One region of the Chryseobacterium sp. MYb264 genome, then DNA from elsewhere that is predicted to be linked to it. Evidence: riboswitches for the same ligand, from Rfam matches in the RefSeq annotation. Region 1 holds a riboswitch; the other holds the start of a gene.
What was found. Region 1 has a riboswitch for cobalamin ahead of metE (5-methyltetrahydropteroyltriglutamate--homocysteine S-methyltransferase). Riboswitches for the same ligand answer to the same signal wherever they lie in the genome.

Region 1 (3,791 bases):
GCAATCTGTTTACAAGTGTTTGAACGAGGTTGGTCATCACGTACAAAAGACCATTGAAGAATCGTTACAGGTCCCGTCAGCATTCCTTTTACCCATTTTTGAGTTAAAGATTGCGCATATTCTGACCAATAAACCGTCATCGGGCTAGGTCTGTGAACGTCTCCAAAAATCACCGGAGGTTTCACACAACGGCTTCCATAACTTTGAACCCAACCGTTTTGAGTAAACGCAAATCCAGACAACTGTTCCCCGAAATATTCCACCATGTCATTTCTTTCAAATTCTCCGTGCACCAACACGTCGATCCCGATTTCTTCCTGCCAACGGATGGTTCTTTCGGTTTCCTGTTTAAGCAAAGTATCGTATTCCTGAGCATTCAGTTCGCCTTTTTTGAATTTTGCCCTCCAGTTTCGCACTTCTTTGGTCTGTGGAAAAGAACCAATCGTAGTCGTTGGAAATAAAGGAAGATTCAACACTTTTTGCTGCGTTTCTTTTCTTATTGCAAACGGATGATGTCTTTGTGCATCGTCTTCCGTTGTTACATCCACACGGTCTTTTACATTTTGATTGTGAATTAAGGCAGAAACTTTACGGTTTTCAATCGCTTTTCTATTTTCAGCTAATTCCTGCAACGCATGATAATCTGGATTTTCTGAGGCTAATTTTTTTAAACTTACAATTTCATCTACTTTTTGTTTTGCAAAAGCCATCCATTGCTTGATTTCGGGAGATAAAGTATTCTCGTTTTTCTCAGAATCAAGATCGAAAGGAGAGTGGAGCAATGAACATGAAGGCGCAATAAATAACCTCTCCGAACCTATTTTTTCTACTGCCTTTTTAATAAACTGTAAAGAGTGTTGGAAATCATTTTTCCAGATATTTCTTCCATCAACAATTCCTAAAGAAAGGCTTAAACTGTCTGGAATTAGAGTTAAAACTTCATCCAATTGTTCAGGAGAACGAACCAGATCGATATGTAAAACATCAATCGGAAGGGCATTGGCCAATGAAAGATTGTCTTTTAATCCTTCAAAATAAGTCGCTACAATAAATTTAAGCTTCGGAAACTGTTTTCTGAGTTCCGCATAGATCAATTGATAGGTTTCTTTGGCTTTTTCAGTTAAATCTAATGCTAAAAATGGCTCGTCAAACTGAATATACTCTGCGCCATGATTTTCCAGCTCTTTTAAAATTTGAATATAAACGGGAAGTAAATTTTGCGCTAAATCTAATTTATAAAAACCTTCTTCTTTCTCTTTTCCTAATAATAAATAGGTCAGTAAACCGATAATTACGGGTTTTGCATTAATTCCAGCCTGCTTTGCTGCAATAAATTCCTGGATAATTTTATTTGAAAATAATTTAAACTCCTGATTTTTATGAAATTCTGGAACGATATAATGATAATTGGTATCAAACCACTTCGTCATTTCCATCGCTGTGATGTCTAAACCGTCTTTCTGAAAACCTCTGGCCATCGCAAAGTAAAGATCTAGTTCAGATTTTTTGAAGGCAATCTCCTGATAACGTTCCGGAATGGCTCCAACCGCTAAAGTCATATCCAAAACCTGATCGTAATAAGAGAAATCATTGCATGGAATCCAGTCGATTCCCGCTTCCTGCTGCAGTTTCCAGTTGTTTTGGGTAATGGTTTTTCCGACTTCCAGCAGTTCGTCTGAAGTTATTTTTTCTGCCCAATAGTATTCACAGGCTTTTTTTAATTCTCTGTTGCTGCCAATTCGCGGGTAGCCAAGGATGTGTGTTTGCATTTCTTTTAAACTTTTAAATTAAATTTTCTTTTAAAAGTTCTTTAAGTTGCTTCGAAATGCTTTCTTAAAATGGTTTTGATGAATCGACTAGATACAGTGAGGATGTAATTTTTCCTTTAAATGAAAAGAATAAGTTGTTGGTAAAGGAAAATAAATTTCATTGATTTTAATAAGCAAATGCATAAACACCAGCTTCATCAGCGAAAAATTAGTCATTCTTTGCTCCTTAAAAATAAGAAGCTTCAATAATAAAATCTTTGCGTTTAAAAAAAATAAAATCTTAAACAAAAATACGCTCAAAGTATCATCTTTCTGATCCAAAAACTCCAAATCGCGAGAGCATTGATCATTCGGAACAGGCAGGTCTCCTGACTTGTAACAGCTTTTGTCATCCTTCCCGTTATTACAGTGGATATACAAGGACAAAAACCTTTGGGTTATTACTTACAGTTGCGCGACAGCTCGTGATTTTCACACGATTCCCTATTAATTTACCTTATGTAAAACCTTTCCTTCTGATGAAGTATGTTAAAGAACAAAATCTTAATCAAAGGTAATTAATAAAGTATATTCATTGGTTTAATTCCTGAAATTAAGCATAAAATTTGGTTTTGTTTCATTAAAAAAGATTTTTATTCTGTATTTTTGAAGTAGAAAATAAAAAAAAGAATAATATTCCGTGGAAAAACTGGATGAAAAGGATCTTCAGCTGTTAAGAATTCTTCAGAAAAATGCTAAACTGACCGTAAAGGAGCTTGCGAAAGAAGTTAACCTTTCGGCTTCTCCCGTTTTTGAACGAATGAAAAGACTGGAGCAGGAAGGGTATATTAAGCATTATGCCGCTGTTCTGGAAGCCGAAAAATTAAACCGTGGATTTACTGTTTTTTGTCAGGTCCGACTGAAAATTCACGACCGGGCGGTCGGAAATGCATTTGTAAAAGATATTCTACAGATCGATGAAGTAGCGGAATGTTATAATATTTCCGGCGATTTTGATTTCTTATTGAAAGTTCAGGTAAGAGATATGAAGCATTATCAGGATTTTGTGTTTAATAAATTAGGCTCCGTAGATTCTATCGGAAGTACACACAGCACTTTTGTGATGGCGGAGGTTAAGAATACGCATGGGGTGAGTATTTAAAAGGCTGGGAGAGGGAAGCTGGAGGAGAGAAGTTGATGTTGCCAATGGTACTTTCTTAGTCTTATTCATTAATTTACTCTGAACTTGGAAATAGACATACGGAATTTTTTTATCTGAAATGACTTAAAGATAATTACTCACCTCAATCAAATTCAAATCCGGATCTCTGAAATATACGGATTGTATTTTTCCCAAAGCGCCAGTTCTTTCAACAATGCCTTCGATGATTTCTATATTTTTCTGCTTTAATTCCTCCAAAACTTCATGAATATCCGTTTTAACAATAAAGCATACATCAGCTGATCCGGTAGTCGGATGCTCAGCTTTAGGTTCAAATTCTTTTCCTTTTTGATGAAGATTGATCTTTTGATTTCCGAAAGTCAACGCTTTTCTGTTTTCACCGAAAATGACCACTTCAAAACCTAGAATAGAGGTGTAAAACTCGACTGTTTTATCAATATTTGCAACGGTTAAAACAAGATGATCAATATTTTGAATTTCCATAATTTATTTATTAACGGATCAAATTTCGGAAGAAGTTTTCATTCGATAAAACATTTTTTTTCGATGATATTGATCGGTTGATGTTATAGAATGTTGTATTAACCTGGAAAGAAAATTAATCATTATTCAAGCACCAGCTATTATTCAGCATATTCAGAATCAGGTCATCAAAATTCCAGCCTATTTTTCTTGCTGCCAATGCGGTCAGACTATCCTGATCTGTCCGATGAGGTCTTGAGGCTCCCGTCATATTCGGTTTCATATTAAGATCGAAAAGAAAATATTTTCCTACAAAATTGGCTCTGCAATCGATACGAATCGGTGCTTTGGATTCTACCAGTCTTGCCGCTTTTTCACAGGCGGTATTCAATTGCTGA
Region 2 (3,791 bases), 1.2 Mb from region 1:
AAACGGATTCTGTTTTCGAAACTTCCACCGTATTCATCGGTTCTGATATTGGATAATGGCGATAAAAACTGATGAACCAGATATCCATGAGCTGCGTGAATTTCAATAACATCAAAACCAGCTTTAACAGCTCTTTTTGCTGCAGCTTTGAAATTCTGAACCTGTTCTTTAATCTGTTCAATTGTTAAAACATGCGGAATTCTTTCGGTTGGATGATACGGAATCGGGCTTGGAGCCACCGTTTCCCAACCTTCTTCCAAAGGAATCTGAATATTATTCCATGTAGAGCCTTTCCTTCCTGCATGTGCCAATTGTATTCCTATTTTACTTTCTGAGTTTTTATGAACAAATTCTACGATCTTTTGTAATTTTTCTGCCTGTTCATCATTCCAGATTCCCATACAATGGTTGGTAATCCTTCCGCGTGGCTCTACACCGCTTGCTTCTACAATTAGTAAACCGGTCCCACCTTGCGCTCGGCTTCCGTAATGCACGAAATGGAAATCATTTGCCAAGCCATTTTCACAAGAATACATACACATTGGAGACATTACCCAACGGTTTTTAAGCGTTACATTTCTGAACGTAATTGGAGTATATAACATTTTGAATTGAATAATTTAGTTAAAATTCTGAAGGATAAATAGGGCTTGTCTACATTGGTAAAAAGAACTAATTTTATCCCCCTTTTTTTAATTCTACCTATAAATATATGAAAAAAGAAACTCAGATCAGTTACGAGTATTTTAAAAATAGCGAAGAGCTAAACGATATAGAGAAAAAATTGTTTGAAAAAGCTAAAGAAGCTAGAGAAAACGCCTATGCTCCGTACTCTCAGTTTTTAGTGGGATGTTCCGTTTTGCTGGAGAACGGTGAAATCTATTCCGGAAACAATCAGGAAAATGCAGCTTATCCATCGGGACTTTGTGCGGAAAGAACAGCGCTATTCTGGATTGCCGCCAATTTTCCGGACGTAAAAATCAAAAAGATCTTTGTGGTGGGAGGTCCTAAAGAATTTCATGAGAAAAATCCACCCATTCCCCCATGTGGAGCTTGCAGGCAAAGCTTAATGGAATATGAAACGAAGCAGAATGAAAATATAGACCTTTATTTTTCGAGCATGAATGAAGAGGTAGTGAAGGTACATGCGATTAAAGATCTCTTGCCGTTTTATTTTGATGCTACATTTTTGTAGTTTTTAAATATGAATAGCGCAATTTTTCCACCCATAACATTCATTTTTGAGAATGTCATCTCGTTCATTTAAATAGTACATTCATTGAAAACCTCATAGGTTTTAAAAACCTATGAGGTTTTGGAAGAAGATCATTCTTTTGATGATAGGCTGAAATATGATCTTTGGTCCACGGCCTAGCCCTGATCGAACGGTTACCCCGCAACTGGGTCGGAGCGTTGGGGAGGGCAAGGGTTTTAGGATTGGCGGGCGTTGGAGAGCTTGGCGTGAGGAGTATGAGAGAGAGCAGGAATAAGCTCCTAAAAAACAATATTGTATATTTCATTGAAATCCAAATCATTACACTCCATTTTGTTTTTATAATTTAATACACTTACATTTGCAAAAATTTTGGTTTCCAGCATTTTGGAAATAATAGGGAATCGGGTGAAAATCCTGAGCTGTCCCCGCAACTGTAAATCGCAATCAAAATTTCTACGGAAAACCACTGTGCAAACGGGAAGGTGTGGAAAAGCGAAAGTCAGGAGACCTGCCAAAATCTAACTAAAATAATTGCTTTCGGTGGAAAAGTGAAAAGGTATGAATATAAAAAGATCTGTAGTCCTGTTTTTTTCGTCTTACGGCTGCTTTCTGTTTGGTCAGGAAAAGGTAATAGACACGGTGTTTGTTTTTGACAATCAAATGAACAAGGTAAAACTTTTTCATAAGGTACAGACTATTTCACCTCAGGATATTGAAAAAAACTCAACCAATCTTTCTGAACTTTTACGTTTTCAAACGCCTGTTTATATTAAAGAAAACGGACGGGGTGCTGTTTCTTCGCCTTCTTTTCGGGGAACCACTGCACAGCAGACTGCTTTTGTATGGAACGGAATTAATATCAACTCAAATTTTTTAGGTCAGGCAGATGTAAATAATATTTCTTTCGGAGGTTTTGATCAACTTGATGTAAAGGCCGGCGGCGGAAGTGTAATTTATGGAAGCGGTGCCATTGGCGGAAGTATTCACCTGAATAATACGCTGGATTTTAATAAAGGCTTTCACGGTTCTCTTTTTTCAGAAGCAGCATCTTTTGGAACATTTAATAATTTTTTGAAAGGTTCTTACAGCAATGAAAAGTTCAGCTTTAAAGTTTCGGGCAATTATTCGGTAAGCGAGAATGATTATGAAGTAAAAGAATCTCAGAATTATATCAACAGAAATGGGGAATATAATAATACCAATTTTAATTTTTCGGCAGCTTATAAAATAGCTCCACATCATCAAATTTCGTGGATTTCGGAGTTTTTTAACGGAAATCAAAACTATCCTGTTTTTTTTGACAGTCAAACGAAAACGAAATATGAAACTCAGAATGTAAGAAGTTTAGTTTCGTGGGACTGGAGTCAATCTAAATTTACCAATTCCTTTAAAGCTGCTTATACCGAGGAAAATTTTCAGTATTTTTCTGATATTAACAAACCTTATTTCAGTGGCGGAACCGGCAAAAATTATATTGTAAAAAACAACTTCAATTATTTTATCACGCCAAAATGGAACTTTAATTTAATTTCTGAATTCCAGCTCAATAAAGCAGAAGGTCTGAAGCAGTCTCAACTTAGAGATGTGAGCAGAAATGTAGGTTCTTTTGCTGCGTTAATTCGCTATTTCACCACTAAAGATCTGAGATTTGAAGCAGGAATTAAAAAAGACTTTGTTGAAGATATCAGTTCGCCCCTACTTTTTTCTTTTTCAGGAAAATGGGATGCAACTCAATGGTATCATGTTAATTTAGACGTATCGAGAAATTTCAGGTATCCTTCATTTAATGATCTTTACTGGCAACCGGGAGGAAATTTAGATTTGAAACCGGAAACGTCTTATCAATTTGAATTGAGAAATCAGTTTAAAATTTCAGATTTAAAACTTTCATTAACTCCTTATTACCTGCGAGTTTACGATATGATTGTTTGGCAGCAAAACAACGGAAATTCTTATTATTCAGCTACCAATATTTCGAATGTGAGGTCTTACGGACTTGAAGCACAATTGGAATATTCAAAGAAATTCGGAAAACAGAGTATTCAGTCTAATATCGGTTATTCTTACACGAAATCTATTGATCTTGAAAGGGAAAAACAGCTAATGTACGTACCTGTTCATAAAGTATTTGGAAATATTGACTATAAATATGATTTCCTGAGATTGTATGTTCAGGGATTATTTAACGGATTAACATATACCTCAAACGATGCAAAAAAAGAAGCATCACTTGATCCTTATTTTGTAATGAACGCAGGAATTTCCGGAACATTCCTTAAAAACTACAATGTAGGATTTAAGGTTAATAATATTTTTGATCAGGTTTACTATACGATGCTGTCCTATCCTTTACCAAAAAGGAACTACAGCGTAACTCTTAATATTAATTTTTAAAATAGAAGATATGAACATCAGAAAAATTTTACCTTTTATATTTGCTTCGGCATTAGTTTTCAACGTTGCGTGTAGCAGTGATAGTGACGAAATTCCCGCTGTAACGTATGAAAACGGAATTCTTATCAGTGACGAAGGGGGATTTAGTACACCTACTTCTAATGTGTCATTTATCAGTAAT

Region 2: another riboswitch for cobalamin. It lies ahead of VUJ46_RS09420 (TonB-dependent receptor plug domain-containing protein); the one in region 1 lies ahead of metE (5-methyltetrahydropteroyltriglutamate--homocysteine S-methyltransferase).

Annotation. Positions count from the first base shown of each region.
Region 1 is NZ_CP142422.1:1,021,117-1,024,907, reverse strand. Features, by position in the region: gene metE (5-methyltetrahydropteroyltriglutamate--homocysteine S-methyltransferase) at 1-1,769, opposite strand, end outside; cobalamin riboswitch at 2,110-2,295, opposite strand; gene VUJ46_RS04500 (Lrp/AsnC family transcriptional regulator) at 2,449-2,910, shown strand; gene VUJ46_RS04495 (VOC family protein) at 3,034-3,414, opposite strand; gene VUJ46_RS04490 (ATP-grasp domain-containing protein) at 3,530-3,791, opposite strand, start outside.
Region 2 is NZ_CP142422.1:2,220,456-2,224,246, forward strand. Features, by position in the region: gene namA (NADPH dehydrogenase NamA) at 1-605, opposite strand, end outside; gene cdd (cytidine deaminase) at 713-1,195, shown strand; cobalamin riboswitch at 1,570-1,746, shown strand; gene VUJ46_RS09420 (TonB-dependent receptor plug domain-containing protein) at 1,775-3,610, shown strand; gene VUJ46_RS09425 (hypothetical protein) at 3,621-3,791, shown strand, end outside.